2 regions of the Levilactobacillus suantsaii genome follow, and region 2 is predicted to be linked to the other one. Evidence: predicted binding sites of a transcription regulator. Region 2 holds the regulator's gene; the other holds the start of a gene.

Region 1 (16,513 bases), 880 kb from region 2:
AACGCCATCAAGGCAACCGCCACGATGGCGACCATGCGCCGCCCCGTTAATTTTTGTGGCTCTGCTTGTTCTGCCATATCAACACTCCTTCTCTGTTTAGGTTGTGCGGCCACTGTTCCCACCTAAGAGAACCTTAACGCCGTGGCCCGCACTTTCAAACTCATCTGCTTACCTTTTCGTTATTGTCGCGCACACGACGTCTATCATACGCACTTTTTAGCCGAATGTCATGGGTTAAGTGCGCCCGCATGAATTGAAAACGCCCCCAGTATCAGCTTTGGTGGGCGTTTTCATTCCCGGCAATGCAACCTAACGCTGCGCTTGCCATTCGGCTTTAAATTCCGTCAAAAAATCTTCCATGACCCATTGTCGGTGGGCGGCTAACTTCTTCGCGGCCGTGGTGTTCATCAAGTCCTTTAACGTCAATAATTTTTCGTAGAAGTGGTTGATGACGGTCTCGTGGCCCAGGTCCCGATACTGCGCGTGGGTCATCTGTGTTCGTGGGGTCACCGTGGGATCGTAGATCTTTTCGCCAAAGTGACCGCCAAAGTACACGGCCCGGGCAATCCCAATCGCGCCAATCGCATCGAGCCGGTCGGCGTCCTGGACGATTTGGCCGGCCAACGGTAAGGGCTTAGCCGTGCCGTCCAGCGTCTTATGGAAGGACATGTTGGTCATAATCAAGAAAATCGTCTCCTGTTGCGCGCCGCTAAAGCCCTGGGCTGCTAAAAAAGTGCGGACTTCCTGGCTGGCTACCCGGGTATCCGCAACCAATTTTTCATCAATGACGTCGTGCAAATAAGCCGCCGTCAGCGTCAACAAGCGGTCGACCTGCGGGTACGCCTGTAAAAGGCGCTCGGTCAACCCGACCACCCGTTGAATATGGTCGAACCCGTGGCCGGTCTCATCGTCGCGCATCTTGCTTCGAGCGAAATCGTGCACCGCCGCAAGCGTTGTGTCAGTTGTCATGTCAACTGCCTTCTTTCATCATTTTCCGGTAGGTTACCCCTGCTTCTCTCTTTCATTCTAGCATACCCTCTAACCAGCTTAACGAACTATTCCCGACCGTCCGCGGACCTTCCGTTGACTTCCCGTTAGCCCGGGCTTACGCTGGGGGCAATTCGATCGTCACGAAGGAGGATGACTAATGACCCAACCCATTCTGCAAATCAACCACTTGCAAAAACGTTTCGGAACGTTCACCGCGCTCCACGACATCACCTTCACCGTCAATGCTGGCGAAGTCTTCGGTTTCATTGGTCCCAACGGCGCCGGTAAATCGACTACGATTCGGACCCTGCTGGGAGTGATCCGCGCTAGTGGCGGGTCGGCCACCATCTTTGGTCACGACGTTTGGCGCGACCGGGTCACCATCCATCAACGCCTGGCGTACGTTCCCGGCGACGTGACACTCTGGCCTAACCTGACCGGTGGCGAGATCATCGATTTGTTACTGCGGCTTAACGGGGTGGCTCACAGTGCCCGTACCGACCGGCTGATCACCCGCTTTGCCCTCGACCCCACCAAAAAGGCGCGGACTTACTCCAAGGGTAACCGCCAAAAGGTCGCCTTGATTGCCGCCGTTTCCCAGCCGGCAGACTTCTACATCTTCGACGAACCGACTGCCGGCTTGGACCCGCTCAACGAAAAATACTTTCAAGAGGCCGTTTTAGCCCTGAAACAACAAGGGAAAGCCGTGTTGTTATCCAGTCACATCTTGTCAGAAGTCGAGCGGATGTGTGACCGCATCGCCATCATCCGCGACGGTACCATCATTGAGACCGGGACGTTAGCTGACATGCGCCATTTGACCCGCACGCAAATCACCGTCACGACCCAAACGCCGGTGGACCCCGCGGCCCTACCCGGAATCCACGAAGCCCGGGTCGGGCACCAAGTCAATGAGTGGCAATTTGCCGTCGAAGCCGATCAGTTGCCTGGTGTCTTAGCCGCTTTAGCTCGCCACCAAATCGTGGCGCTGACCAGTACGCCGCCGACCCTAGAAGACCTCTTCTTGCACTACTACGGAAAGGAGTGACTGGCATGGGGCCATTTACCCAAACCGGCCAATTGACCCGCTTGGCGCTCCGGCGTGACTGGTGGCGCCTCCTACTATGGGGCGTCAGTTTAGTTGGTCTCATGATGGCCGTCGCCGCTAAATTCGCGACCATCTACGGCACACCCGCTGAAATTGCCGGCATCACCCAAGCTTTAAAGACCCCCGCCATCGTCGCGTTGTTCGGCCCCTTTCGCCTGGGCACTCATGCCACCACGGCGCAAGTCTTCGCTAACGAGATGTTACTATTTATGGCCTTGATTCAGGTCGTCATGAGCATCTCACTCGGAATTCACGCCACCCGTCATGAAGAGGATACCGGCATCACTGAACTCTTACGGGCACATGCTATCGGCAGCCTGGCGCCGCTACAAGCCGCCGTCATCGAACTCACACTGATCAATCTCAGCATTGGCATTTTGGATGCCTTAGGGTTGAGTCTGGCGGGTTTACCCGGCGCGACTTGGCTAGGAAATTGGGTGATTGGCTTGGGGTTAGCCGCCAGTGGCTGGGTCTTTGGCATGTTGGCCCTCTTGAGTGCCCAACTAGCCGACCACGCCACTAGCGCTACGGGTCTGGCTTACGCGCTTTTTGGTCTGAGCTATCTCGTGCGAATGCTGACCGATGTGCAAGCTCCTCGTTACACCTGGTTATCTCCTTTGGGCTGGGTCGAAAAATTAGCCCCCTATCAGCAGCCGCGCTTGCTCCCCTTGATCCTGTTCGGTGGCTTGGGTCTACTCTGCCTAGGCAGTGCCAGTGTCTGGGCACAATGCCGGGACTTGGGGGCTGGTATCTTAACGATTCGTGCCGGTCGCGCCACGGCCGCACGGGCCTTACGCGGACCCATCACCTTGCTTTGGCGCCAAGAGTATCGCGTCATTATGGGTTGGGTCCTCGGCATCACCGTTCTAGGCGCGGCTTATGGTGCCGTCTTCGACACCATCGGCGACATCTTAAAGACCAACCCGACCATGCAACAAGTCTTTGGTACCAATGCCCTTCATGCCGCCAACCATCAGTTGATTCTCACCTATAGTTCTACGATTGCACTAGTCCTGACCGCCGTCGCGAGTATTCCTGGTTTACAACTGATTTTCAAACTCTACCACGACGATTTATCCGGGTGGTTAGACGCCCTCTACGCGCGGCCAGTTAGTCGTCAGCGGCTCTTACTCGGCTACACTGGCAGTGCAGTGACGACCAGTTGCTTGGTCTTTCTTGGTGGCTGGAGCGGCCTGGTTTTAGTAGGCAATTTTAGTCTGACCCACGCAGCAGACGGGCTGACTTGGTCTGAATTTCTAACGGGTGTTGCCGGCAGTGTGCCCGTCATGGCCCTTTTGTTAGGCCTGGGAGCACTAGTGGTGGGAGCCTGGCCACAAGGACGCCTTGTGGTCTGGGGATACTTGGCCTACGCTTTCATCAGTCAATACCGGGGTAACCTCCTTCAGCTCCCTCATTGGGCGAAAAGCTTGGGGGTCTTCGACTGGCTACCGACCGTTCCCGATCACGCCATCAATTGGGTGACGGTCAGCTGGGAACTGGGTTTAGCCATCAGTTGCGGACTCATTGGTCTCGGGAGCTACGTGCGCCGAAATCTCCAATCGCGCTAAAAAACGCCTGACTGCCATCCAATCGCATGGCAGTCAGGCGTTTCATTTAATCTTCACTATTTAAACTTACTGGATGACCACGTCGTAATGGTTCCCAGTGATTGCGGCTCCCCGGTCATGGACCACGCCCATGCCCAGTGGCGTCATAATCTTCGTGCCAAATGGCACACTCGATGGTGCGGCAACGACCCGGTAGCCGTTGGAATCCAGGCCATCAGAACTAATCTTAGTCCCGTCAGCGGTCACGCTACCGGAGTAGTAAGTCCACTTGTTACCGTTCAGGTAAACGACCCCTTGAGTTTCAAATTCACTTTCGGTAATCGTTGCCCCGGAAGCTTTGCTACTGCTGCTACTAGAACTCGTGGTACTGGTACTGCTCGTGCTGCTGTTACTACTACTGGTATTAGAACTCGTATTAGTCTTCTTGCTTGTCGTGTTGTTTCCAGTCTGATTAGTCATCGACCGGTTATGATGGTGCGCAGCTGGTGCGCCTAAGCGAACCTGCCGTTGATATGGGTTCGTCTGATAAGCTGGCGCCGCGTGCTTGGCGTGATTGGGCGTGGCGTTTGGGGCGACTGTGTCCGCGTTGGCGGTCACGTTGGTGAGTCCAAGTCCGGCCACCACCGTTGCCAAGCCTACTGTTGTCAGTAACGTTTTGCGAATTGTCATCAAAAAACGACCTCCTTATTGATTGACTTCAGCTTACCGCCGAAACGTCACAGCCGAGTTAACACTAAGTTACTGCTCGGTTAAGGAAAATCGCTTTAAATTTCATTTTGTTATATTAGTTACTGTAATGAAATATTCTGTCACTGAACCTTAAAGCTAGGTTAAACGAACCACGTCGCGAACGATCATCAGTTCCTCATTGGTCGGGACCACCAGGACCTTGACCGCCGCGTCATCTGGGCTGACCACGCGTTCTTTCCCGCGGAAATCGTTCTTCGCGGGATCAATGGCGATGCCTAGATAGCCTAGCTGGTCGGCGATTGCTTGGCGCATAGCGATGCCGTTTTCCCCGGAACCCGCCGTAAAGACCAGGGCGTCCAGTCCCCCCAGTTCAGCCACGTAACTCCCCACGAATCGTACGACCCGGTTGACGAACATATCGAGGGCCAACTTCGATTGAGGCCGGTCCGCCTGCGTTTTTTCCAAATCCCGTTGGTCCGGCGATAATTGCGACACACCTAGTAGACCCGATTTGTGATTCAAAATATCAATCATCTTGGGCATGGTGATGTCGAGTTTCTGGGCTAGATAAGCCACTAATGATGGGTCGATCTCACCGGAACGCGTGCCCATCATCACACCATCTAACGGGGTGAACCCCATCGAAGTATCCAGTGCGTGCCCGTGGTCAAAAGCGGTCACCGATGACCCGGATCCCAGGTGTAACGTGATCAGTTTAAGGTCGGCTAACGGCCGGTCTAAAATTTCTGCCGCACGACTAGACACGTAGCGATGGCTAGTCCCGTGAGCCCCGTACTTCCGGGCGCCAAAATTCTCGTAGTACTCGTAGGGGATCCCATACAGGTAGTTGACCGCAGGCATCTCCGTGTACAAGGACGTATCGAAGACAGCGACCTGCTTGGCCTCCGGCAGTAATTGCTCGAAGACTTCAATATAGTAAGCTTGCACCGGGTTGTGGAGCGGCGCGTAGTCCTTCAATGCCTTAATCTGTTTCAAGACCAAGGGTGTGATTACCGCTGAATCCTTGAAAAGTTCTCCCCCAGCCACGATACGGTGGCCGACCCCAGTAATTTCACTCAAATGGCTCAAGATACCATAGGTTTTCAACCGCGTCAGAACCATTGCCGCCGCAAGTTTATTGGTAATGTTGTCTTGCGTTTCTGTGTACTTCTTACCGTTGGCGAGTTTTACCTTGAACACAGAACCAGGCAAATTCAACCGATCCACTAATCCCGATGCAATCACCGTTTCCTCTGGCATGGCAAATAATTTCCATTTCAACGTCGAACTACCAGCGTTTATCGCTAATACTTTGGTCATCGTGCGACCCCTCCCAATTTGGTATGGCTTACTTCCCAGTGTAAAGAAAAATGTATCCGCTTTCAAGACTGAGTTCAGGGTTGCGGCATAATTCTTAGGCTTTTCACCGGTTCAATGCGTTCATTCGCCAACCTATCTACAAGTCATCGCCCATAAAAAAAGACCCGAGCACCAGGCTCGGGTCTTAATGATTAATCAATCAAAGTTAATTGATGAGGTTGGCGTTCTTTTTAGTACCAACCGTTAGCTTGCCAGAAAGACTTAGCTGCAGACCAAGATCCGTAACGGGAAGAAACGTATTCATCAGCAGTCTTTTCCTGGTTAGAAGAGGAGTAGTCCCCGTTCAGGTAAGAAGAGCTTAATTGGTACTTCCCAACGTATTGGCCGTTCTTAGCGGAGTAAGAACCACCAGATTCCTTGTTGGCAATCCAAGCCTTCGCACTGGCTTCTGAACTAGAAGTCGAGCTAGAGCTAGAGCTGGTGTTGGAACTCGTCGTTGACGTTGAGCCCGTGTTCGCACTGGACTGGTTAGCCGTTGACGTGGACTTGTAGCTGGTGTTACCAGTGTTGTAGCCCGAATTGCTACTCTTGTAGCTAGTGTTCGTCGTGTAGCCCGTGTTATTGCTCTTGTAGGTCGTGTTATTGTTGCTAGTCTTGGCCGTGTTGCTCTTGTAACCCGTGTTGCTAGTCGTAGCCTTCTTTTGACTACTATAGTTGTAAGTCTTGGCTGGCTGGGTCGTCTTGTGGCTCGTTGTTTTAGCTTGCGTGGTGTTTTGAGATTGCGTCGTGGTCGTTGGCGTCGTCGTGCTTGCGGTCGTAGCCGTAGTCGTTGACGTCGAACTTGGAATCGATAAGGATTCACCCACGTAGATTAAATTAACGTTTTTAAGATTGTTGGCTTTTTCAATAGCTGAAACACTTGATTTATATTGGTTGGCGATCTTAGCGACCGTGTCTCCTGACTTAACCGTTACCCGGACATCGGCGTTAGCGGAAGTCGTGCTAGCGAAGACCCCTGCACCTAATGCAGCAGCGATACCGAGGGTAGAAACTAAGGCTTTCTTGATAGTCATAAATGAAATGTCCTCCTTGTGGTTGTCGTGATTACTTAACGATTCCTATCATAACGGCTGGAGGTTACACAGCAGTTGAAGTTAAGTTACACCCTAATTAAGAAAATCGGAGAAATGTGACAATCCGCAATCTTATTAATGCCATCGAAACATTTCTGGCATAACTTAGCTTAGTTGCTAATCAATTATTGATTAACTCTTCTTAGGGATAGCCTTTTTAGGCGGTATTGCTGCCGTTCAAGTCAGAAAAATAAAGGATAAGGTCATGATAATGAAGCCTACAGCCCAGAAATCGTGCGCCACACTGTGGTAAGGAGCCCACCGCAAGACCCAATCGCTGGCCAGAATAATGATTACCATAAAGATCGTATCGAGCCAACGCGGCCACCGTTGCAGTAAGACGCCTAAGCCCCAAATTACCAACCACGTCAAGCCACCATAAATTCCAGCCCCGATTTTAACCCACGTTCGCAGGGTCATTTCGCTTCGTTGTCGCACGTTATGCCCTCCTATCGGCAGTCTAACGACACCGTTTCTACCATTAAGTATCGTTTTCACCACTACTTCCCCTCAAATATACCATTCTCCCGCTCGATGATAAATCGCTTTCAAGATTAGAACGATGTCGTGACTGATTATTACGCCGACGAATTTACAATTGAAGTGCAACAAGTAAGAAAATAAAAATAGACTCCTAGCCTGAGTCCTGTAGAATGAAGTCACCATAACAATCATCTAAAGGAGTTCTTAGGCTATGAGTCCATATACACATCTTACCTTAAAAGACCGCGAATGCATACTGTTAGGTGTAACTTTACACCATACTTACCAGGTTATTGCCAATCAAATCGGTTGTTCCAAAGCCACTGTGTCACGAGAAATTAAACGCAACGGCGGTCGGGGCGCCTATTCCGCCGTAAAAGCCCAGCAGAACTATCAACAGCGCCGATTAAAGAGTCGCCGCCTCAGGGTACTGGAGAATTTAAAGCTACGCGACTTTGTCCTTCACTGCATTCTTCAACGACAATGGTCACCCGAGCAAATCGCCGGTCGTTTATCTTTAGAGACCAGTAATTGGCATATCAGCTACAACACGATTTATCGCGGAATTGAACGAAATAATTTAGGCGTTAAACGTAAAAGTCATGGGGCTCGAGGATTCGCTCGAAAGTTACGACATCGTGGGAAAACTCGTAAGGTTAAAGGAACTGTCAACGAACGACGTGGCCGTTTTAATAATGTCCCATCAGTCCATGAACGACCAGTCTCATGTGAGAATCGGACTCGTTTTGGCCATTGGGAAGGCGATACCGTTCGCGGCAAGGTCGGGCGTTCGGGTTTAGTGTCACTGGTCGACCGTAAGTCACGATACCTTCTGTCTGAGCGTGTACCCAAAGTGAATGCCAAGAATGTGACCCAAGCGATGATCGACCTCCTGCATACAGTCACACCTAAACGCGTTCGTACGCTTACACCAGACCGAGGTACAGAGTTTGCGGGTTATCGTGAAGTCGGTAAAGAGCTTGGTATCTCAGTCTATTTTCCAGACCCGCACGCACCACAACAACGTGGGACCAACGAAAATACCAATGGTCTCATCCGAGAGTATTTTCCCAAAGGAACTGACCTTGATGAACTGACCGATCAAGATATCGCGAAGTTTGTCAGGAATTTAAATAATCGCCCCCGTAAGGTCTTAGGCTGGAAGACACCATCTGAAGTTTTCTTCGGTAAAAAGTTACACTTGATTTGACAATTCGTCCCAACAAAAAAGCCGTCCGGACCTGCATCCGAACGACTTACTTGAGTTTAAACGAGTTGTTTTTTAAATATTAGTACCAACCGTTAGCTTGCCAGAAGGCTTGGGCTTTGCTCCAAGAACCGTACCGTGAAGAAACGTATTGGTTAGCGACCTTTTCCTGGTTAGCAGCGGAGTAGTCACCGTTTAAGTAAGAGGCGCTTAATTGGTACTTCCCGATGTATTGACCATTGGTTGCGGAGTATGAACCACCAGATTCCTTGTTGGCAATCCAGGCCTTAGCACTGGCATCAGAGCTAGACGTGGTCGTGGTTGCGGCAGAAGTCGTCGTTGCCTGACTAGTCGTAGCTTGGCTTTGCGTGTTGGCCGTGTAAGTCGACGTGCGTTGCGCATTGTTACTATTGTAAGTCTTTGCGCTTTGCGTGTTGGCTTGCGTCGTAGTGGTCGTTGCTGGGGCCGTGTAAGTTTGGTGAGCCACACTCGCACTGGACGTAGTCGTCGTGCTGGTTGGAATCACCAGAGATTGGCCCACGTAGATCAACGCGCTGTTTTGTAAGCTGTTCGCTGATTCAATGGACTTAACAGATGAGTTGTAGCTGTTGGCTAAGGACCAAACAGAATCCCCCTGTTTGACCGTCACCCGCGTGTCAGCATTAGCAGTGTCGTTTGTAGCGAGGAGCCCGGCGCTCATCACTGCAACTGTCCCTAATGTCATAACTAAAGCTTTCTTAATCCTCATAAAAATAAACATCCTCCTTTGATTGCTTAACGGGTCTTAGAATAACTGATAGGTGTTACACGTAAATTGACGTTTGATTACGACCAGGTTAAGAAATCCCTAAGGCTATGACAACCTGTCATCTTTGTAACGCCGCTGTCATATAAAGCGTTTTATTTTCCCCTTTTTTAGCCTATTTAGTGCGATTTGGGGTAAAATACGCCCCACTGTGTCGTCAATTTTTTTGTAAAAATTGTCATTTTAGATGAAAAAACAATGAAAAAAGGCCCATTTTCGCCATAGATTACGGGGCCCTAACTTTTTTATCGGGACGAACCGCCCCGTAGTTACGCCTTTTCACCGTTTTTTCTTGGTTATTCATCCTGATGACAGCATCGCTTGCAATTTTAAGTTTCTTCCTATATAAAATATAGGTTCCTAGATGGCTCACAAAAAAAGCACCGACTCAACGTCAGTGCTTTTCTTGGTTTGATAAGGTTTTAGAACCATCTGGGAATTACTTTTCGACCCCCTGACCGTCATATTCGTCGACCATGATTTGCTTCAGGTCGGCAATTAACGGTTCCTTCGGGTTGGCCATGGTGCATTGATCTTCGAAGGCCAATTCCGATAAGTGATCCACGGCTTGGTCAAAGTGGGCTTTGTCGACACCATTGGCTTTTAAGCTCAACGTTACGTTGACAGAGTGCGCCAGTTCGATGATCTTGTGGACCAAGGCTTCCTTCAATTCTTCGTTGGTCTTTCCTGGCAGGCCTAAGAAGCGCGCAATTTCAGCGTAGTCTTCATCAGCCCGGAAGTATTCGTACTTCGGCCACATCGACAACTTGGTTGGTTCTTTGAAGTTGTACCGGATAACGTGCGGCAAGGTGATGGCGATGGCTAACCCGTGGGTCAGACCGAATTCTCCCCCAAGTTTGTGGGCGACCGAGTGGGTAATCCCTAAGAAGGCGTTGGCAAAGGCCATCCCTGCTAAGGTCGACGCATTGTGCATCTCGGCGCGAGCGTGCACGTCGCCGTTATAGGAAGCGGTCAAGTTGTTCATGACCAGCTTGATGGCTTGCAAGGACCATGGCCGGGTGTAATCCGACGCCATGTTGGAGACGTACGATTCGATGGCGTGGGTTAAGACGTCCAACCCGGAGTACGCCACGGTCTTCTTCGGCACTGTTTCGATAAATTGTGAATCCACGATGGCCACGTCTGGCGTCAATGCGTAGTCGGCCAGTGGGTACTTCACGTGGGTCTTGGAATCCGTGATGACGGAGAACGGCGTCACTTCGGAACCCGTCCCCGACGTGGTTGGAATCGCCACGAATTGGGCCTTGCTTGGCTTCTTGAACTGGTAAGTCCGCTTCCGAATGTCCATGAATTTCTGCTTCGCCCCGAAGAAGCTAGCTGCTGGATCTTCATAGAAGAGCCACATGTTCTTGGCAGCATCGATTGGCGACCCCCCGCCTAACGCGATGATGGTATCCGGCTTGAAGGTCCGCATCTGGGCCACGCCCCGGTTGACCGTGTCCGTGGTCGGGTCGGGTTCCACGTCGGAGAACAGCGAGTATTCAATGCCGTCTGGCCGGCGCTTCAATTCGTTTAAGACCGTGTCCACGTAACCCAGTTGAACCATCGATGGGGACGTGACCAGGAAGACGCGCTTGATGCCCGGCATATCGTCGAGATAACGCACAGACGTCTTTTCAAAGTAAACCCGAGGTAATTTAATCCATTGCATGTTATTTCGCCGCTTTGCAATTGTTTTGATGTTCAAGAGGTCAAAGGAAGACACGTTGTGGGAAACGGAGTTCTTGCCCCACGAGCCAGTCCCTAAGGTCAAGGAAGGAATCATTTCGTTGTACAGGTTCCCAATACCCCCGACTGCAGATGGCGTGTTGACTAACACCCGACTGGCCTTCATCTGAATGCCAAAGTCGGTGGCCAAATCATCGTCTTGCGTGTGGATAGCGGCGGTGTGCCCTAAGCCCCCGAAGTGTAAGAGCGCGTCGGCCTTCTTAAAGGCATCGGCGTGGCTAGTGGCCTTGTAGATCGACAGGACCGGTGATAGCTTCTCGGCTGACAAAGGTTCCTTGGGACCAATGCCCGTGACTTCAGCGGCTAAGACCTTGGTGTCGCTCGGAATCTTGATGCCGGCTAAGTCAGCAATCTGTTGCGCGGACATGCCGGCGATGGGGCCCTTGATGCCGCCTTCTGGTCGGAACATCGCGGTGGCTAACGCAGCGTGTTCACTCTTCTTAATGAAGTAAACGCCGCGAGCCTGCATTTCCTTTTTGACGTCGGTGTAAATCTCGGTGTCGATGATGGCACTGTTTTCTGAGGCGCAGACCATCCCGTTATCGAAGGTCTTGGATAACACGATGTCGTAAACGGCCCGTTTGATATTGGCCGTTTTTTCAATATACGCTGGACCGTTGCCGGGACCGACCCCTAAGGCTGGCTTCCCGGTGGAGTAAGCGGCCTTGACCATGCCAGGGCCCCCGGTAGCCAGGACACTCGCCACTTTCGGGTGGTTCATCAGCGCCGTGGTGGCATCCAAACTGGGCTTATCAATCCACTGAATAACGCCTTCGGGTGCACCGGCCGCAACCGCGGCGTCCCGGACCACCTTCGCCGCCATCACGGACGATTTTTGCGCCTGCGGGTGGAAGGCAAAGATGATGGGGTTCCGCGTCTTCACGGCGATCAAAGATTTAAACAGCGCCGTCGACGTTGGGTTAGTCACCGGGGTAACTCCGGCAATGATGCCCAAAGGTTCGGCCACGGTAATCAGTTGCCGTTCACGGTCGTCCTTAATGATGCCGACCGTCTTATCGTTTTTGATAGAGTGCCAAATCTCTTCGGTCGCAAACATGTTTTTAACGGCCTTATCTTCAACGTTCCCCCGGCCAGTTTCCGCATAAGCGGCCTTGGCCAGTTCCATGTGGTGGTCTAGTCCGGCAATTGCCATTTGATGCACAATGTGGTCAACTTTCTCCTGAGTAAAATCGTCCATCGCGCATAATGCACTATGTGCTTTGGTGACTAGCCGGTCGATCATTTGGTCGACGGTTTCAGTATCCGTGCTGGTTTTGGTGGTTTTAACTTTGATATCTTTTAACATCTCTATGCCTCCATCTTGGTTGAAAACATCTTGTTATCTTATTCACGAGTCCTATCTTATCATTCTTTTTTCAAACGTCAACTGCTTTGTGCTCAAAATATCACAATTTTCACTGAAGCCGGCGAAATCCCAAGTTCATGGGATTCAATAACCACGTCATTGGAAGCGGATACAAAAGCAGTGCTAGATCTGCCAAATTATTTTTCCGTTTGAGCGGTGTGAATTGAATCACATTATTGATAATTTTCAAGTTTTCCAAACCAGCCTACTTCCGACTGAAAGCGTCGCTAGACCACCCGTTTGGGTAAATTGTGGTACATTAAGACTATTAAGGGGGTAAGAACTATGGGTCAAGCCTGGACGTTTTGGCGGCGGAGCACCCGCCACTTTCGACACCACTGGGGAAGTTACGTCTCCCTGGTGTTTCTCACTAATGTTGCGATCAGCTACTGTGCCATCCCCATTTTCGGGTGGTTAACGGCCGCGTTGCTTCGTTGGCAGCAAGTCCCCTACGTGTCGTATACCAACCTCGGCAATATCGTACTCGACCATCCAGTAGCGGTCATCGGGCTACTGGCCATCTTACTGGCTATCATGCTGCTGGTCTATTGGCAGTTTGCCTTTTTACTGTTGGGGATTCGTAATATCCGCCGCGGTCGGCCCCGCACCACGGGCCAGTTACTACGGGCTACGGTCACCAGCTTGAAGGGGGCCTCCCCGAGCACTTTTTTGTTCTTCATGGGGTATTTCATCGTGATTCTCCCCTTTGGCAGTATCCTTTTTTCCACCCCACTGCTAAACAAAGCCAAGCTTCCGGCTTTCATCACCAGCTACTTATTAGATAACCCTCTGTGGGCAATCGTTTTGGTCTTCTTTTATGCCGGTGCCATCTACCTAGGGATTCGCTTGATTGCGGTCTTGCCCTTAATGATGTTGGACCACTACCACAGTCACGCCGCCATCCGCGAAAGTTGGCGCATTACCCACCACGACTTTTGGCACTACCTTAGTCGGATCTTGTTAGCCTTGGTCATGGTCAGCTTGAGTAGTCATGCCGACCACGAGCCGACACCCACGATGTTATTGAACTTCCACGAACCAGCGCACACTAAACTTCGCACTCGTTTATTCCTACTGGCTGGACTAGTCGTGATTGCCGCATCACTAGTGACTTTCAACCTGGTCTATTTGAACGGTCTGGCTACCAGCCGCCCCATCACCATTTCTCACCGGGGCGTCGATAACGGCAACGGCGTCCAAAACACGATTCCGGCGTTGATCAAAACCAGCCGTGAACACCCCGACTACGTCGAAATGGACATTCAAGAAACCAAGGACCACCAATTCGTGGTGCTACACGACACTAACTTGAAACAACTCGCGGGACTCAATAAAAAGGTGGGCCGCTTGACCCTCAACCAGTTAACTAAAATCACGGTGACCGAAAACGGCTATCAGGCTAAGGTCCCCAGCTTTGCCGCCTACCTCAAGGCCGCTAACGCCCACCACCAAAAATTATTAGTCGAGATCAAGACCAACTCAGCCACCACGCCCGACGTTGCCCAGCGCTTTTTACGCCAATTTGGTAACGACCTTTTGGCCCACCACGACCAGGTCCACACCCTCAGCTACCGCATCATGACTGCGCTCCGTCACGACCAACCGAAGCTCTTCGTCAGTTACGTGTTGCCCTATAATTTGACGTTCCCGTATACCGATGCGAGTGGTTATACCGTCGAAGCCACGACCCTCAACGACAACTTCGTCGAACAAGCTGCCCAGCATCACCAACGGGTTTACGCCTGGGATATCGACCGGGTGACCCAGCTCGACCAGATGATGTTCTTAGGCGTCAACGGCATCATCACCGACAATCTGCATACGATGCAGGCCGAAATCAAGCGAAATTCGGATAATCCGAGCTACGCCAATTTGTTACTGGCGTTCATGAACGAACTTGACTTGGAAACCCAAACGCAGTAGTTTCGAGTCCCATCGCAACCACTGGCATGGTCGTCTTACGACCTCATTTATCCTATCAAAGATTTCAGTAGAAACTAAAAACGGTGTCCTCACGTCGCAACGTAAGTTCACCGTTTTTTGCTTTCTTCAATTTTGGTTAGGTTAAGCGAAATCCGTCAATTCATCGACATTGTAGCGAATCGACTTGATTGGTGTCTCGTCGGGTTCCCCGATGGCAATGGCCATGACCGGGACGTAACGGTCTTTATCGAGGCCAAAGGTCGAAACGACTTTGTCCGCTGCGTAACCCGCTAACGGATTCGCCCCATAACCGTGTGCCCGAGCCGCCAGTAACAATTGCATGGCTACCATGCTGGCGTCGATCATGCTGTCCTTGACCAAGAAGTCACGGTCCGCATGTTCATAGAGCGGGAGGAAGGTCTGGAAAATCTCGTCACGTTTCTCCGGCGTGATCCGGCCTTCGTCACACATCTTGTTCCAAACTGCCCGATACTTTTCGTGAGACTGGGTGTCACCTAAGACGAAGATAATGGCCGAGCAGGTATCGGTTTGCGGGTAATTGAATGGCATAACCAGGTCGTGGGCCTTTTGCTTGCCCGCCTTATCGTTGCAGACCACGAAGTGCCAAGATTGCAGGTTGCAAGCCGATGGTGCCGTGGTGGCTTCCTTCAGCATCGTCATGATTTCGTCCCGGGAGATTTCCACGTCCGGCTTGAATTTCCGGACAGATTGGCGCTTCAACATTAAATCGGTATAACTAACTTCTTTAGTTGCATCCATTACAAACAGCTCCTTTACTCAGCCGATGAGGACAGCCTCACCTGGTCTCTAGTCACACCTTTACCTTATCACGAAACCGGTTACATTTAAACGGCCGTTATCGTTATTCCCCGTTTCCTAGCGAGCCACTTCCTGCAACTTTTTCTCGCCAAATTAAAACGGTTCCCGTCATCTGGAAACCGTTTCGTACGTCACATTTATTTGGTTTTTTCCACCTTACGAATCGGCCGTTTGATCATGGTCAATAACTTCGCAGATTGTAGCCGGGAGACCACCGCATCTACGGCGACCTGCATCAGCTTTTCGTTTAAGTTCTTGGCCGCCGGTTGGACTTGGTCTTCACCTAAGTGGTGGAGCCGGTCTTCCAACTGGCCGATAAAGTTATCATAGGCTTGCTTAGGGTAGTCGCCCGCCGTAATCTGGTCGATGCCCGAACGAACCGTGTCCGTTTGGAACATTGGTTTGAGCAGACTAATCATTAAAATATCCGTCAGCTGCATGGTCTGGTACTTCTTCTTCACTGGTGCCAAGATGACCTTATGTTTCACGTAATTGTTAATCATGGCCGGCGTCACCGTATCCACGCCTAACGGCCCCAGCACCTCGTTGACCAGCGCTGTGACTTGGTCCATGTACAGGTCGAATTTGGGGAGGTCATCCCATCGGGGAAGTTGCACCCCGTGCATCTGCGTTTCCCACCGGGTATATTGATTAAAATCTGCCATCGTCGTTCCCTGCCCTTCTGGATTTTGTCTTAATTATAACATATAACCTAGTCATGATGACTAGATAAAGCTTAGCCCCGCTATTTTTACCTAACGCCAGTTGATACGACTTAGAATCCGTTTACCCAGGACGGCTTGAACCAGTAGGAACACGGGTTGAACGCTGACGACCAACGGGAGGTAAATCAGGGCCAGTTCCCAATTGAACAGATCGACCAATGAGAATAATTTGCCCAAGAACAGAAAAATGAAAGCAAATAACGTGGCCATGACCAGAATCAGTACGACTTTGAGACGGTTGAGTGGTCGAGCCACCATCAGTAAGGCGTTCAGACTGACTAGTCCCGTCATCAGGACACTCAAAGTCGAAGTGGTCGCAAAGTCGAGGTGAAATTGCGTCCCTAAAACCATGATGACCACGATGTAGCCCACGACGCAGGTCGCAGCCGGTGCGGCAATCTCCATGACTTGTTTCATGAACCGGTCGGCAATCCGCGCATAGTTGGGTTGCAGGGCCAAAAAGAAGGTCGGAATCCCCACCATCAGCGATGAAATCGGGGTCAACTGAATCGGTTCGAAGGGGTAGCTGCGCGTCATAAAAATGAAGATCACGGTCAGCACCACCGAATACATGGTCTTGATCAGAAATAGCGACGCCACTCGCTC
Region 2 (16,513 bases):
CCAGAACCGCCAATTGGGGCTGTACCTGGGGATTGCGGCTGGCGTCATGGCCGTCATCAGCCTGGCACTCGTCTTACTGTGGCGAAAGCACCGGGGTTTACGGCACCGAGGGGGGACTCGTTATGACTAAACAGAACCGTGAAAATTGGTTGACCGACATCTATCTGATGGCCTTTTTGGGATGGATGAGCGTCCTGGCTATTGGCATGGCAGCTACCCGTCCCCAGTACTTGTTCTTGAATACCATCTTTTTGGGGGTGACAATCTGTCTCATTTTGACGACCCATTTTGGGGGCTTGATCACCGGATTATTGGCTAATTTGCTCTTTATCTTTGTCCAATTATTAGCGGTGATTTATGAAAATCAGGTCTTAGACCATCAAGTTCCCTGGGTCTTGCTGTATTGGTTGTTCATTCCACTATTATTATCGCTGTCGTTTTACGGCATGACGGCCCATTCGCGGCGGTTGCAGGCCCAAAATGTTAAGCTGCAAAGCGACCTGGTGGAGCGGGGGGCGTTCGATGAGGTCACCAATCTGCGCACTACGGTCTCCTACATCGAAGACACTGCGGTGTTTACGGAGACCAACCGACAGTTTGACTTGCCGGTAGCCACCATGATCATTCGGGTGCGCTACTTTCATGAGATGCGCAACATGCTGAGCGAGACCCAGTTGAAGGCGTTACTTCAATTGGTGTCACAGACCGTCAAACAGGGGATGCGGACTAATGACATCACTTATTTGTTGGACCGCAATAACCCGACTTGGGCGGCCTTGCTGTTCGCCACGTCGAACGGGGCCACGGTGGTGGCGGAACGAATCAAAACGCAGTTCGCTGAAGCCGTCACCACGACCGAGGAATTAGCGTCACTAGATATCCGGTTGGTCGTAGGGGTGGCGACCTGGGATGCCGAACGGATGCAATCACCTTATGATCTGATGAATGCCGGCATTAAAGAAACGGAATACGATGTTTAGGTGCCTGCAGGGACTTCTCAAGAATTTTGAGGGGTCCTTTTTGGCTTGCCAGAGCGCTAATCAGGTGCCAAGTAAGCGGGTTTCTACCATAATAAATGAATCGAGAAAAAGTGAGACTGGGGGGTGGCTTTTTTGGTGGGGCGACTCATTCGCAAATAGACATCAATTCTGAATTAAAGTACAATGGATGCAACAATGTCGAGAATTAGCTCGTCTGATATGACGTGAAAATGAGGTCGAAAATTTTGTCAGGAACGTTTATTAGTTTTGAAGGTCCGGACGGCGCTGGCAAGACCAGTGCGTTGCGGGCGATTACCACGACACTACAGCCGCTACTGGGTGACCGGTTAACGGTCACGCGGGAACCCGGTGGCAACGCAATCTCAGAAAGTATCCGGTCGATTATTTTGGACCGGGCCAACACGGCCATGGATTACCGCACCGAGGCGTTACTCTACGCGGCGGCGCGGCGCCAACATCTGGCCGAGACCATTTTACCGGCCTTAGAAGCCGGCCAACTGGTCTTATGTGACCGGTACGTGGACAGCTCGGTGGCTTACCAAGGGGCCGGCCGGCAGATTGGTGAGGCCGCCGTGGCGAAGATGAACACGTTTGCCACGGACGGGTTGCTACCCGAGTTGACCGTTTACTTCGACGTTCCCGCCGAGGTCGGGTTGAAACGTATCCAGGCTCACCGCGACCCACGCAAGGTCGACCGGTTGGACGTTGAAAAAACGGCGTTTCACGACCGGGTCCGGGCCGCTTACCTGCGCTTACAAGCAGCCGAGCCAAATCGCATTAAGCTGATTGACGCCACGCAACCGCCCGCTCAGGTGGTGGCCAGTGCGTTGACGTTGATCAAACAAACCGCCAGGGCTTACTTTACCCCTGGCGCTTAAGGGAGGAACTCCACATATGAAAATGTTAATAGCCATTGTCCAGGATAAGGATGCTAACCGGTTGAGCAACCAATTCATCGACCACGACATCCGGGCAACCCGTTTATCGACGACCGGGGGCTTTCTCAAGTCCGGGAACACCACGTTTATGATTGGGCTGGAGGATGACCGGGTCGACGATGTCTTGGACTTGATCAAGACTGCCAGTCACACGCGGCAACAGTTTATGACCCCGCCGGTCAATCTGGATGCCCAATTGGACAACACCTCGTCGTATCCGGTAGAAGTTCAGGTCGGGGGCGCCACGGTCTTCGTGCTCCCCGTCGACCAGTTTCATCGCTTCTAGGGGGTGCTCATGACCGAAGAAAGCCCGATTACGACGGTCCAACGCCTGCAACCACAACTGTTGACCCATTTCATGCACTTGATTCAGGCTGGGGACCTGTCTCATGCCTACCTGTTTAACGGCATGGACGGCACGGGACGGCAGGCCCTAGCGGAAACTGTGGCGCTCCGGTTATTTTGCCAAAACGTGACCGCCGATGGGTTGCCCTGTGGCCAGTGCGCCGAGTGTCGGCGCATCCTGGCTGGTGACCATCCCGACGTGATTCGGGTGGTCCCGGACGGCCAACGCATCAAGGTCGACCAAGTCCGTTACCTAAAGGCCGAGTTCACCAAAAGCGCGGTCGAAGGGAACCAAAAGATCTTTATCGTCGATCAAATCGAACGGATGACCACCGGGGCGGCTAACAGCCTGTTGAAATTCATTGAAGAACCGGTCGGGAACACGGTGGCCCTACTCTTGACCACCAATAAAAACTTGATTTTGCCCACAATCTTATCGCGAACACAGATTGTTGACCTCTTGCCGGTGGCCCCCAAGGAACTAGCCAGTGCCTTGGCTGATGTGGGGGTGGCTCCGAGCCAACAAACCTTACTCACGACGTTGACCGAAAGTATCGCTGCGGCTAAAGACCTGGTCGCTGACGATTGGTTGGCCACGGCACAGAAGCGGGTTGAACATTGGTTCAGTGCTTGTTGCCAAGCTGACGAACGAGCCTTTGTACGGGTCCAGACGGAACTGGTCCCACTGGCGACAAACCGCGATCGGCAAGGAATCGTCTTGGATATGTTGGTGGAGGTCTGGCACGACGCGCTGTTACAGCAAGCGGGACCTGTCGCCAAGGAGACGTTAAGTTACCCGCAGGTCGCCACGCAGAGCCAACAAATCGCGCAGCAACTGAGTGTCGATCGGTTAGTGGCGGTGGTCACGTTGACCTTGAATACTCGGCAACAACTCGCCGGGAACCTGAATTTTCAAGCAATCTTAGAAACCTTAACGTTACAGATTTTGGCGCAAGTCGCACGCTAGACCGACCAGAAAAGGGGTGGCAATTTGGATAAACAAGCAGTATATGATCAATTAAAGGATTTGAAGGGACAACTCGAGACGACTTTGACCCAGTTCACGGACTTGCAAGCAGAGTTGACTCAGGTATTTGAACAGAACGCAGAACTAGAAATTGAGAATCAACACTTGCGTGATCTTCTGCAGGAGCTCCAGCGCACCTTGCCAGAAGCCCCGGAAACCACCCAGCAGGGGTTGTCGAAGTCCCGGCAGGTTCTGGAAAAACTCTACGAAGAGGGGTTTCACGTGTGCCGGGAATTCTACGGCACGCGGCGGAAACAAGACGAAGAGTGCGCCTTTTGTTTAGAAGTTATTTATCGTGATCAATAGGAGGAATTTAGAAACGATGCAACGACTACGTAGTTTTCAATCCGAGACGATCGGCCGGCTGTACCTGGTGCCTACACCCATCGGCAACCTCGATGACATGACGTTTCGGGCCGTTAAAACCCTCAAGGACGTTGATCTGATTGCCGCCGAAGATACGCGCAACACGCAAAAGCTCTTAAATCACTTTGAGATTACGACTAAGCAACTTAGTTTTCACGAGCATAACACGCAGGAACGGATTCCGCAGTTATTGGCCAAGCTCCAAGCGGGCGCCCAAATCGCCCAGGTCAGTGATGCGGGGATGCCCTCCATTAGTGACCCCGGTCACGAACTGGTCGTGGCTTGTGCCCAAGCCCAGATTCCGGTAGTTCCATTACCGGGAGCCAATGCCGGCTTGACCGCCTTGATTGCCTCCGGGTTAGCGCCCCAGCCATTTTACTTTTATGGCTTCTTGGACCGCAAGCCCAAGGACCAAAAGGCCGAAGTCGCGGCGCTGTCGCAACGCCCGGAAACGTTGATTTTTTATGAAGCCCCGCACCGGTTGAAGAAGACGCTAGCAAACCTCGCTGGTGGCTTTGGGGCGGACCGGCCCGCCGTGTTGTGCCGGGAGCTGACGAAACGGTACGAAGAATTTCTCCGTGGCACCTTAGGGGAGCTGGCCGAATGGGCCGCTACCGACACCGTGCGCGGGGAATTCGTCGTTTTGGTCGGAGGTAATCCGGACCCGACCACGGAAGAAGATACGATTGATTTGAGTGAACCAATTCCGGTTCAAGTTGACCGCCTGATTGCGGCGGGTGAACGTCCCAACGCCGCGATTAAAGAGGTCGCCAATTTACGGCACCTCAAGAAACAAGAAGTTTATCGCATTTATCATCATTTAAATCAGGAGGAATCAACGGATGAGCGCTAAGGCATATACAGAACCCCACCGGATTGTTTATTATGAGGCCGACGAGACCGGTCAGTTGACCGTGGCGACGCTGATTGACTTATTCGTCCTGGTCTCTGATGACCAGAACATCGAATTAGGGATGTTCGCCGACATGATTCACGGCTTAGGTGTCGGTTGGGTGGTCACCCAGTACCACTTACAATTAACGCGCTTGCCCCACATCGGTGAGCGGGTGACCTTAAAGACACGCGCCACGTCGTATAACCGCTACTTTGCCTACCGCGAGTACTGGTTACTCGCGGAAAACGGGGACACCTTGGTATATGGCGACTCAATCTGGGTCACCATGAGTTACGCGACCCGCAAGATTGCCACGATTCCCGCGGAATTGATGGCGCCGTACCAGAGTGAAGAAGTCAAGCGTTTACCCCGGTTACCCCGGCCGCAACGGTTGGACACGACCAAGACGCAAGTGACGAAACCGTACCGGGTCCGTTACTTTGATATCGACAATAACGGTCACGTCAATAATGCCCACTATTTCGACTGGTTGTTCGATACGTTGTCCGCGGACTTCTTACGGACGCACCGACCAGTAGACGTGCAGATTCGTTTTGAAAATGAGGTCCAATACGGGCACGAAGTCATCAGTGCGGCCGTCCAAGCAGACGCCACGACTACCCAGCACCAGATTAAAGTGGGTAGCACTATCGCTGCGATTGCAACGGTGAGTTGGCAGGCGCGTTAAGTTTGCGTACCGTTTCTGCCAAAGGGTGTTGTCGGGACGATTTTGTGGTAGTATAGTAAACTGGATAAATCGTAAGACCGTCTGATTGCGCGGACAGAAAACCAATCACGCCCAACGGGTGAACGGAGCGGTGTAGCGATTCTGGCGCACCGCTCTTGTTATCTGGTTGCGCGAATTTCGTCGAGGGGGACCTGACAAGCATGAAAGTTTTAGCAATTGATACGTCCAACCGGCCCTTAAGTGTGGCCGTGTTAGATGATGACACGGTATTAGCGACCATTACGGTGACGGTCCACCAAAAGCACGCGGAGTACCTCTTGCCGGAGATTGAACGGTTACTGGCCATGGCGGACTTAACGCCTGGTGATTTAGACCGGGTCGTGGTGGCTGCTGGACCCGGATCCTATACTGGGATTCGAATCGCCGTGACTACGGCTAAGACCTTGGCAGCTACGTTGAATATCGACTTAGTGGCGGTATCCAGCTTAGCCACGTTGGCCGCCAACGTGCCGGTCATGAATGCGTTGGTAGCGCCGATGTTCGATGCCCGCAACCAAAACGTTTTTGCGGGGCTGTACCGGATCACGGCAAACGGGCCACAACCGGTGATTGCTGACGCGCACACTAGCATCACCGATTTCTTAGCGGCCGTTAAAGAGTACGCCGAACCCATCTGGTTCTTAGGCGATGCCGACCACTTTAGCGACCAGATTCACACCACGATTTCGGCCGCGACACCCGCGGTCAATGGCTGGCTGAATCTGCCGCAAGTTGCTACAATTGGGTTACTAGGTCAGCACCTAGACCCAGTCACCGATGTTGATCGGTTCGTCCCTAACTATTTACGGCTGACGCAGGCAGAAGCTGACTGGCGCGCAAACCACCCAAAAGAGTTTAACCAATCCTATGTTGAAAAAATTTAAAGTCTGGTATAAAAATGTCTTTGGGACGCATCGGGAAATCATTCGAGAGGAGACGTTGGGGGTTAAAAACCATCAAGTCGAGGTTAAGGGCGCGACTTATTTTGTCGCCAAGGCGCTCTTTACCGATATTCCAGAAATGATTGAAATCGAACGGGCCGTGTACGCGGGGAAGGCCCCGTGGGATTCGACGGCTTTTGCCAATGAACTCCGCCGTGAACGTGATCGGCTTTACTTGGTCGTACGTAAGAATGACCAATTATTGGCGTTCATCGGTTGTACCTTTGATGACCGGACGCAAGACGCCCATATCACGAACATTGCCGTCTTACCTGACTTTCAAGGGAAGGGCCTCGGCCGTTTCCTGCTGAATATCATGATCGATAAAGCCCAACAATTGAACTATAAGACCGTGAGCCTAGAAGTTCGCATCTCGAACCAACAGGCCCAACATCTCTATCATCATTTAAACTTCCACCAAACCGGCATCAAGCGCGGTTACTACTTCGGTGATCACGAGGACGCCGTGGATATGGTGTTGACTTTGGACAAGCCACTCGCCACGACGGAAAACTTGGAAGAACAGTGACGACTGCTCAAGTTAGTGGGGATTGATAATCAAAAGGAGTGAGTCCAACGGATAAGCGAAATTTAATTCTAGCGTTTGAATCGAGTTGTGATGAAACCAGTGTGGCGGTCGTTGAAGACGGTCACCGGATTCTCTCCAACATTGTTGCCACCCAAATCAAGAGTCACCAACGGTTTGGGGGCGTCGTACCCGAAGTGGCTAGTCGCCACCATATCGAAGAGGTGACCTTGTGCATCAAGGACGCCTTACAAGAGGCTAACGTGACTTACGACGACCTCGATGCCGTGGCCGTAACGTACGGTCCCGGGTTGGTCGGCGCGTTGTTGATTGGGGTCACTGCGGCCAAGACCGTGGCGTTTGCCCACAAACTACCGCTGATTCCGGTCAACCACATGGCGGGGCACATTTATGCGGCCCGGTACGTGGAACCCATCGAATTTCCGGCGATGGCCTTACTGGTTTCTGGGGGTCACACTGAGCTGGTCTACATGCCCGCCGAAAATGAATTTGAAATCATTGGCGAGACCCGTGACGATGCGGCCGGTGAAGCTTACGATAAGATTGGCCGGGTCATGGGGGTGAACTACCCAGCCGGCAAAACAGTTGATCAATGGGCCCACCAGGGTCACGATACCTTCCACTTCCCGCGGGCGATGGAGACCGACGACAACTTCGACTTTAGCTTTAGCGGGTTGAAGAGTGCCTTTATCAACACCACTCACCACGCGGACCAGGTCGGTGACACGCTTAACAAGCACGACCTGGCGGCCAGTTTCCAACAAGCCGTCGTGGACGTTTTGGCTGAAAAGACGTTGCGCGCGTTGCACGATTACCCGGTCCACCAGCTCATCTTAGCTGGTGGGGTGGCGGCTAACCTCGGCTTGCGGGAACGCTTGGACCGTGACCTGGCCAACGTTGCCGGCACGCATTTACTCAAAGCGCCGCTCAAATTGTGTGGCGATAATGCTGCGATGATCGGTGCCTTTGCCAACGTGGCCTACCGCCATGGCGTTTTTGCGGATGCCACGCTAAATGCCGACCCGAGCTTAGAATTCGACTGGATTGCTGATGCGGTGAAGTAACATGAATTGAATACCTGATTGAAAAAGGACGCGGAGAATTCTCCGCGTCCTTTTGGATATTTAGGATAGGTCAATTAATCAGTTGCATCGTCAAAATCTTCCAAGGCAAGGCTTTTGTTGGTCCAGTCATCTTCGGTCTGGTCGAGCTTGGTAGTTACGACATCGAGCTGTTGCTGAAGATCCGCCAGCTTATCGGCATCGTTGAAAGACTCTGGTTGGCTCATAGTTTCTTCGATTTGGGTCTTCTCTTTTTCTAGGTCTCCGAGTTGGTCTTCTAAGGCTTGGACCTGCCGGGAAAGCTTGCGTTTGGCTTTCTGGCGGTCCTTTTGTTGTTGGTAGTCGACCTGCGTCTGCTTGGGTGCCGTGACGGTCGGGTGGGCGGCCTCCGCTTCAGCGGCTTCCTTTGCCGCATAGGCATCTTGTTCGGCCTTCTTGGAGACATAGTAATCGTAGTTGCCCAGATAGCGGGTCGTCCCGTTAGGGCTTAACTCGATTACCTGCGTGGCGATTTGGTTGATGAAGTACCGGTCATGGGAGACGAACAGGATGGTCCCATCGAAGTCGTTTAAGGCGTTTTCCAAAACTTCACGGCTATCGATATCCAAGTGGTTGGTCGGTTCATCAAGCATCAAGAAGTTATCGTGACGTAGGGCCAGCTTAGTTAACAAAAGTCGGGCCTTTTCGCCCCCACTGAGGCTGTGAACGGTCTTGTCCACATCGGAGCCGGTAAACAGGAAACTGCCCAGAATCGAGCGGATATCGCCCTCCGGCGTGGTTGGGTGGTCGTCCCAAAGCTCGTGAAGTACCGTCTTCTTATCATGCAGGTTAGCCTGGTCTTGGTCGTAATAGCCGGTGTCTACGCCGGTGCCAAAAATGATCTGGCCCTTTAACGCCGGTAGCTTGCCTAAGATGGTCTTAAGCAGTGTCGATTTACCGACCCCGTTGGGCCCCACGATGGCGATAGCTTGATGTTTCTTGATGTCCAAGTTAATGGGCGAAGATAGGGTGTGGCCATCGTATCCGACGGCAGCGTTGACCACGTCGAGGACAACGTTGCCACTTTGGCGGTGGGGACGAAAGGAGAAACGCGCGACCTTTTCGTCACCCTCGGGCCGGTCTAAGCGGTCCATCTTTTCCAATTGTTTGCGCCGGGCCTGGGCCCGCTTGGTAGTCGAGGCCCGCACGATGTTACGGTTAACGAAGTCTTCGAGCTTGGAGATTTCGGTCTGTTGCTTGTCGTATTCCTTCCAGGCTTGCTGGAGTCGCTGAGCTTTCTCGTCGATAAAGTGCGAGTAGTTACCTTGATAATGGCTGAGACTGCCACGGGACATGTCATAGACTTCAGTTGCCACGTGGTCCAGGAAGTACCGGTCATGGGAGACGACGAGTAGGGCGCCGGGGTAACTTTGTAAATAGCCTTCTAGCCAGGTCAAAGTTTCGACGTCGAGGTGGTTCGTGGGTTCGTCTAAGATCAAGAGGTCCGGTTTTTCCAGTAGGCGCTTGGCTAAGGCCAATTGGGTCCGTTGTCCCCCGGAAAGCTCGCTGACAGGTTTATCATAGTAGTCTTCGTTGAATTCGAACCCGTGGAGTACGCCCCGAATCTCGGCTTGGTAGCCGTATCCATTTTGGTCACTGAAGTCCTGTTGCAATTGATCGTAGGTCTTGGTGATCTGCTGCAATTGGTCGGCGTCAGCAATGACCTGGGGGTCACTCATTTGGCCTTCCAGGTCGTGCATTTTTTGTTCCATCGCCCGTAACTTGGCGAAGACGGTTAACATTTCATTCCAAACAGTTTTAGTAGAGTTTAACCCGGCGTTTTGCGCCTGGTAGCCAACGGTCAATCCGCGTTTGCGGGTGATTTGACCGTCATCGGGGGTGGTTTCCCCGGCAATCATTTTAATTAGGGTGGATTTACCAGCCCCGTTGCGTCCGACGAGCGCTACCCGGCCGTGGTCACTGACGTCGAGAGTCACGTCGTGAAACAGCACGGTAGCGCCAAACCGCCGGGACACTTGTTGGACTTGTAAGAGAATCACAAAACCAACCTCCTTTTCGGTATGACTTTCATTAATAACCTTCATTTTAGCATATTGTGCAGTTAAGCCGAAATATTGTCTAGGGGGGAATGGAGGGAAGCAACGGGTAGAAGCGACCGCTACAATTTTGCCCCGTAAACTAGTTTGTGAGAAATATGAGAAATAAAATTGCGTTTTGGGCGGGCTTGTGAAATAATTAGGCTCGTTATGCACAAATGCAGATTGTGAAGGAATTTGAAAAATATTTGCAAATTCTTTCACAAGATGGGCTGATATGCTATAATCTATAGGAAATCAGGTTTCACAATTAGACTATAAGTTAGGTTTGTAAGTTATCGTGACGAAATCTTATCAAGCGATGACCGGCAAGAATTGATTAGGAGGTAACATGCTTTGACAGAACAAAAAATTCCACGCGCGACGGCGAAACGGTTGCCGATTTACTATCGCTACTTGAATATTCTTTTGGACGCGGATAAGACGCGGGTTTCGTCCACGGAACTTTCCGAGGCAGTAAAGGTGGATTCCGCCACGATTCGGCGGGACTTTTCCTACTTTGGAGCGTTAGGGAAACGTGGTTACGGATACGACGTCGAGAGTTTGATTAAGTTTTTCCGCAAGATCTTGAACCAAGACCGACTGACTAGTGTCGCCTTGATCGGGGTCGGGAATTTGGGCCACGCCCTCTTGAACTTTAACTTTCACCAGGACAGTAACGTCCGGATCAGTGCGGCGTTTGATATCAATGAAGAAATTGCGAACACCATTCAAAGTGGGGTCCCGATTTACCCGATGTCTGATTTGCGGACGCAACTCGAGGAACAGCAAATTCAGGTCGCTATCTTGACCATTCCTTCCGATGTCGCCCAAGAAGTGACGAATGAAGCTGTGGCGGGTGGCATCAAAGGAATCTTGAACTTCACGCCACTGCGGATTACGGTGCCGAAGGGCGTTCGGGTGCAAAACGTGGACTTGACCAACGAACTGCAGACCCTGATCTACTTTTTGGAACACTACAACCAAAAGGAAGCCTAAGGGCTTTAAAACGTCACGTTTAACTGACTAATTGCGCCCCTTAAATGCTAGAGGCAGGATGAATTGGTGAGAATGGCGCTGGGACCACGGTCCCAGCGCCTTTTTGGTACGCTAATGGCGAGAAGCCCGGGGCGACACGGTGTTATTGGGTGCAACTGGTTGGGCCGCCTTAGAAAGTTTGCTAAATTCCTTGATTTTTAAAACGAAAACTCATATATTAGAAACTGTGATTAGCACTTATGTTAGTCAAGTGCTAACAGTGCTAAAAACTAATGTTAATAGTAAGTTCATTGGAGGGATTCAAGTGTTAAAACCATTAGGAGACCGCGTCATTTTAGACCAACCAGAAGAGCAAGAAGAAACGGTTGGCGGCATTGTGTTAGCAAGTAACGCGCAAGAAAAGCCGCAAACGGCTAACGTTGTCGCAGTCGGCGACGGCCGGGTGTTAGACAATGGCGATAAGGTTGCGCCAAGCGTCAAAGTTGGCGACAAGGTTTTATTCGATAAGTATGCGGGTACGGAAGTTAAGTACCAAGACCAGACTTACCTTGTTTTACACGAAAAGGACTTAGTTGCGGTTATCGACTAAGACTTTCCCCACGATTGATTTAAAAATTCATTTAAAAAAATCTATATGAGGTGAACGAGAATAATGGCTAAAGAATTGAAATTTTCTGAAGATGCACGTAGCGCAATGTTAACCGGTGTCGACAAGTTAGTTGACACGGTCAAGACCACCTTAGGGCCTAAGGGTCGCAACGTGGTGCTGGAACAAAGTTACGGTAACCCGACCATCACGAACGATGGGGTTACCATCGCTAAGGCCATCGAATTAGACGACCACTTTGAAAACATGGGCGCTAAGCTGGTTTCCGAAGTTGCTTCCAAGACCAACGATATCGCTGGTGACGGGACTACGACGGCCACGGTTTTGACCCAAGCCATCGTTAACGAAGGCATGAAGAACGTCACGGCCGGTGCCAACCCAGTTGGCATCCGTCGCGGGATCGAAAAGGCAACGGCCGCTGCCGTTAAGGGCCTGCACAAGATGTCTCACGATGTGAAGACCAAGGACGACATCGCCCAAATCGCCTCGATTTCTTCTGCCAGCAAGGAAACTGGTTCCTTGATTGCTGACGCCATGGAAAAGGTTGGTAACGATGGGGTCATCACCATTGAAGAATCCCGTGGGGTTGAAACCAGCCTGGACGTGGTTGAAGGGATGCAATTCGACCGTGGCTACATGTCTCAATACATGGTCACCGACAACGACAAGATGGAAGCTAACCTGGACAACCCATACATCTTAATCACGGATAAGAAGATTGGGAACATCCAAGACATCTTACCATTATTACAATCCGTCGTTGAACAAAGCCGTTCCCTGTTGATCATCGCCGATGACATCACTGGTGAAGCTTTGCCAACGTTGGTCTTGAACAAGATGCGCGGAACCTTCAACGTGGTTGCTGTTAAGGCCCCTGGCTTTGGTGACCGCCGGAAGGCTCAACTCCAAGACATCGCCGTTCTGACTGGTGGGACTGTCATCACCGATGACTTAGGCCTGAACTTAAAGGACACGACCATCGATCAATTAGGCCAAGCTCAAAAGGTCAACGTCACGAAGGACAACACCACGATTGTTGAAGGTTCTGGTTCTAAGGACCAAATCTCCGCTCGGGTTGATGAAATCAAGGGTCAAATCGCTGACACGACTTCTGATTTCGACCGTGACAAGCTGAAGGAACGTTTGGCGAAGTTAGCCGGTGGGGTTGCTGTCGTTCGGGTCGGTGCTGCTACTGAAACCGAATTGAAGGAACGCAAGTACCGGATTGAAGACGCCTTGAACGCGACCCGTGCCGCCGTTGAAGAAGGCTTCGTTGCTGGTGGGGGGACTTCCTTGATCAACGTCATCAAGGATGTCGCCGCCGTTGAAGCTGAAGGCGACGAACAGACGGGGGTCAACATCGTGCTCCGCGCTCTGGAAGAACCCGTTCGCCAAATCGCGCAAAACGCTGGTGTTGAAGGCTCCGTTGTCGTTGAACACTTAAAGGGCGAAAAGCCAGGTATTGGTTACAACGCCGCCAACGGTAAGTACGAAGACATGGTTGCTGCCGGCATTACCGACCCAACCAAGGTCACCCGTTCTGCCCTGCAAAACGCTGCTTCTGTTTCTGCCTTGTTGCTGACGACCGAAGCGGTGGTTGCGGACAAGCCAGAAAAGAACCCAGCACCTGCTGCTCCAGCCGCACAACCCGGCATGGGCGGTATGATGTAAGCTCAATTAAATTAGTAATGTGTTATCAAGCCTGGACCTCGGTCCGGGCTTTTTTGTGTGCGGTGGCGCCGATAAATGGGTGGATCGCTAAGCCGGTAAACAAGTTGACGGGCAACGAGTACCTAGGAGTGAAAGCAGCGGGTGGCGGCGAGGGGCTTCGGGGCGGTAAAATTGCGGGTTGTTAATGCGAAGAATTGTGGTAATGTGGACCTAGATGTAGTAGAATGACGTTTGCATTCGCAAAAGCGAGTGGTGTTTTCCGGTCTCTGGCCGGGGTTTCAATCATTATTTCGTGGAGATAAGGAGTAAATAGTCATGTGGCATTATTTAAAGCGGGTTTTAATTGGGAAACCCCTCAAAACCATGGACGAAGGCGGCCAGGCGCTAACTAAGTTTAAAGCTTTAGCGTTACTGTCGTCTGATGCGCTATCTTCCGTGGCTTATGGTACTGAGCAAATTACCACAGTCTTAATTACCTTATCCGCTGCAGCCCTGATGTACCAACTCTGGGTTGCCGCTTTGGTTTTAGTACTGTTATTTGCCATCACGCTTTCTTATCAGCAGATTATCCGGGCATATCCTTCCGGCGGGGGGGCCTACGTGGTTGCGACCACCGATTGGGGCCAAAACGCGGGGCTGGTCGCCGGGGGATCATTACTGGTTGATTACATGTTGACCGTGGCCGTTTCGACCACTTCTGGGACCGAGGCCATCACGTCGGCGATTCCGGCGTTGTCCCCGTATTCGGTGTTAGTATCCGTCCTGATTGTGATTGGGATTATGTTATTGAACCTACGGGGGATGCGCGAATCAGCGGCCTTTTTGACCATTCCAGTGTATTTCTTCATCGTCATGATTCTAGTCATGGTCGGGGTTGGCTTATACAACATCGCGACGGGTCAAGTGACTTACCATGCTGCTGCCGGACTAGGTGCGCCGGTGCAAGGCATGACGCTGCTACTGTTCTTTCGGGCTTTCTCCTCTGGGTCATCTTCTCTGACCGGGGTCGAAGCCATCAGTAACGCGGTGCCGAACTTTAAGGCCCCGAAGCGGCATAATGCGGCGACGACGCTGGCGATTATGGCTGGAATCTTGGCCATCTTCTTTGCCGGGATTACCTACTTGAGTTACTACATGGGGATTCGACCGGAATCGAGTCAGACCGTCCTTTCCCAAATCGCCACTGGCGTCTTTGGCCACGGGGTGCTGTACTACCTGCTGCAACTGTCTACGGCTTTGATTTTAGCGGTCGCGGCCAACACCGGGTTCTCGGCCTTTCCCATTTTGGCTTACAATTTGGCTAAAGACAAATTTCTCCCACACGCTTATCTGGACCGTGGGGATCGCTTAGGCTATTCCAATGGAATCATTTCGTTAGCCGTTGGGGCCATCGTGTTGATTTTCATCTTCCACGGGCAAACGACCTTACTGATTCCGCTGTATGCGGTTGGGGTCTTCGTCCCGTTTACTTTGTCCCAATCCGGGATGATTATTCACTGGTTCCGGGTCCGAGAAGGCTGGTGGCTGGGTAAAGCCGCTATCAACCTGTTAGGGGCGTTGATCTCACTAATTCTGGTTATCTTCTTACTGTTCTTGCATTTCGGGAACGTTTGGCCATACCTAATCATCATGCCATTATTATTGATGATGTTCTATCGGATTCATCAGCATTACATCAACGTTGCTCGGCAGTTACGGGTAGAAGCCAAGACTAAGTCGGTGGTCCACGAGTACGATGGGGCCACGGTCATTGTCCTGGTCAGCAACATCACCCGGGTAACGAGTGGCGCCATCAATTACGCGCGTTCCATTGGAGACTACGTGATTGCGATGCACGTGTCGTTTGACGAGAATCCCAAAAAGGAACACAAGACAGCCTTGGAATTCAAGGCTGAATTCCCCGATATCCGCTTCGTGGATATTCACTCGTCTTACCGGTCGATTGCGACGCCAACGTTGCGGTTCTGTGACGTCATCGCTAAACGGGCGACTGAACGGAACTTTACCACGACGGTCTTGGTCCCGCAGTTTGTCCCGCGGCACCCATGGCAAAATGTTCTGCATAACCAAACGGCGTTACGCTTGCGGACCGTCTTGAACTCTCGGGAAAACATCATCGTTTCAACTTATAATTATCACTTAAAAGAGTAGTTTCATTCTAGTTAGCAGGAATGAAACGCAAAATGAGCTTCTCCAGTATTGGGGAAGCTCATTTTTTAGGTTGACTTGCAGGCTACTGCTGAGTTTTGCCCGTCAATAGACGTAGAATCGCGTGGAGCAAGTCTTGGTTGCTCAGGTGTCGTTGATGGCGTTCGAAAGCGTAGACCCGGCTACGGAGCATGGCGGCGACCATGTCGGCTTGAAAGCACAAATACTGTTCGGAGCTCGCCGGTTGGTTGCGCCGCAGGAACCGAATCAACAGGTCGATGCGGTTGCGGTAGATGGGTGTTTGTAGGAGTTGGGTGAAGCCCAGCGGGGTGGTCTCATTTTCAATGATGGTGAAGAAGCCTTCGTGAGCCACCCGCACGTCGAGGTAGCCCTGCAAGATCACAGTCAGTTGCTTTTCTGGCCGGTCGGTCGTGGTGTCGAGGTAAGCATTGGCCTGGTCAACGTAGTGCTGCATTCGGTCACGGATGAGGGCGACGCACAGGGCGCCCTTGCTGGGGTAGTTACGGTATAAAGTCCCGACCCCGATGTGAGCCTCGTGGGCCAGTTGTTTCATCCCCACGTTGGCGACTCCTTGCTCCGCAAACAGCCGGTTAGCGGTGGTCAAAATTTTTTGTTGGTTGGCACGGGCATCGGCGCGCATGATGAGTCCTCCTCGATGATCAGTTACGTCTAACCTACACTTTTCGGTGAGGCTTGACAAGTGGAACCAGTTCCACTTAAATAGAGGGGTGTACTTAAACCGTGAAAAGGGGCGTCTCAGGAATGTTAATTGTCTTTTATGGACTATTAATTGGAATCTTTATCAGTATCATGGGTGGCGGTGGCGCCGCGTTATACCTGGGGGTCTTGACCAGTGAGCTGGGAATGTCGACCGCCGTGGCCGCGCCGACCTCGTTAGTCGTGGCGATTCCGGCACTGGTCTTTGGGTGTGCGGTTCAGATGCGGATTCATAACATCCACTACGACCTGGGGAACCGAATGATTCTAGCTTCGTTGCCCGGCATCCTTTTAGGGACTGGGGTGGCACCGTTCATTCCTGCGAAAATCTATGACTGGGTCGTCGGGACCATTTTGATGGTCATGGGGGCCATCGTGGTGATTCGAAGCTTACGCCACCGCGCCAAGACCCTGGCGGGTAAATCGC

What was found. Region 2 encodes Rex, which represses fermentation and respiration genes when NADH is low (regulators of the CRP and FNR family bind a similar motif). Its sites were predicted from a motif close to TTGTGAANTANTTCACAA; they were not measured.
Region 1: adhE (bifunctional acetaldehyde-CoA/alcohol dehydrogenase) is a predicted target of Rex. The motif match lies at 12,390-12,407, and genes of this name have one in related genera.

The regions. Positions count from the first base shown of each region.
Region 1 covers NZ_CP059603.1:464,449-480,961, forward strand. The annotation lists gene H3M12_RS02155 (MFS transporter) at 1-77, opposite strand, end outside; gene H3M12_RS02160 (HD domain-containing protein) at 310-969, opposite strand; gene H3M12_RS02165 (ABC transporter ATP-binding protein) at 1,148-2,038, shown strand; gene H3M12_RS02170 (ABC transporter permease) at 2,044-3,666, shown strand; gene H3M12_RS02175 (hypothetical protein) at 3,733-4,335, opposite strand; gene H3M12_RS02180 (acetate/propionate family kinase) at 4,492-5,676, opposite strand; gene apf (aggregation-promoting factor) at 5,907-6,749, opposite strand; gene H3M12_RS02190 (hypothetical protein) at 6,987-7,247, opposite strand; gene H3M12_RS02195 (IS30 family transposase) at 7,504-8,502, shown strand; gene apf (aggregation-promoting factor) at 8,582-9,247, opposite strand; gene adhE (bifunctional acetaldehyde-CoA/alcohol dehydrogenase) at 9,744-12,359, opposite strand; gene H3M12_RS02210 (glycerophosphoryl diester phosphodiesterase membrane domain-containing protein) at 12,705-14,342, shown strand; gene H3M12_RS02215 (nitroreductase family protein) at 14,484-15,122, opposite strand; gene H3M12_RS02220 (DUF1836 domain-containing protein) at 15,320-15,847, opposite strand; gene H3M12_RS02225 (cation-translocating P-type ATPase) at 15,938-16,513, opposite strand, start outside.
Region 2 covers NZ_CP059603.1:1,347,369-1,363,881, forward strand. The annotation lists gene H3M12_RS06200 (hypothetical protein) at 1-130, shown strand, start outside; gene H3M12_RS06205 (diguanylate cyclase) at 123-980, shown strand; gene tmk (dTMP kinase) at 1,211-1,879, shown strand; gene H3M12_RS06215 (cyclic-di-AMP receptor) at 1,896-2,225, shown strand; gene holB (DNA polymerase III subunit delta') at 2,235-3,251, shown strand; gene H3M12_RS06225 (DNA replication initiation control protein YabA) at 3,276-3,617, shown strand; gene rsmI (16S rRNA (cytidine(1402)-2'-O)-methyltransferase) at 3,634-4,530, shown strand; gene H3M12_RS06235 (acyl-[acyl-carrier-protein] thioesterase) at 4,520-5,260, shown strand; gene tsaB (tRNA (adenosine(37)-N6)-threonylcarbamoyltransferase complex dimerization subunit type 1 TsaB) at 5,461-6,183, shown strand; gene rimI (ribosomal protein S18-alanine N-acetyltransferase) at 6,167-6,769, shown strand; gene tsaD (tRNA (adenosine(37)-N6)-threonylcarbamoyltransferase complex transferase subunit TsaD) at 6,808-7,851, shown strand; gene H3M12_RS06255 (ABC-F family ATP-binding cassette domain-containing protein) at 7,926-9,887, opposite strand; gene H3M12_RS06260 (redox-sensing transcriptional repressor Rex) at 10,281-10,922, shown strand; gene groES (co-chaperone GroES) at 11,227-11,511, shown strand; gene groL (chaperonin GroEL) at 11,575-13,200, shown strand; gene H3M12_RS06275 (APC family permease) at 13,516-15,351, shown strand; gene H3M12_RS06280 (TetR/AcrR family transcriptional regulator) at 15,434-16,009, opposite strand; partial or broken gene H3M12_RS13120 (sulfite exporter TauE/SafE family protein) at 16,180-16,513, shown strand, end outside.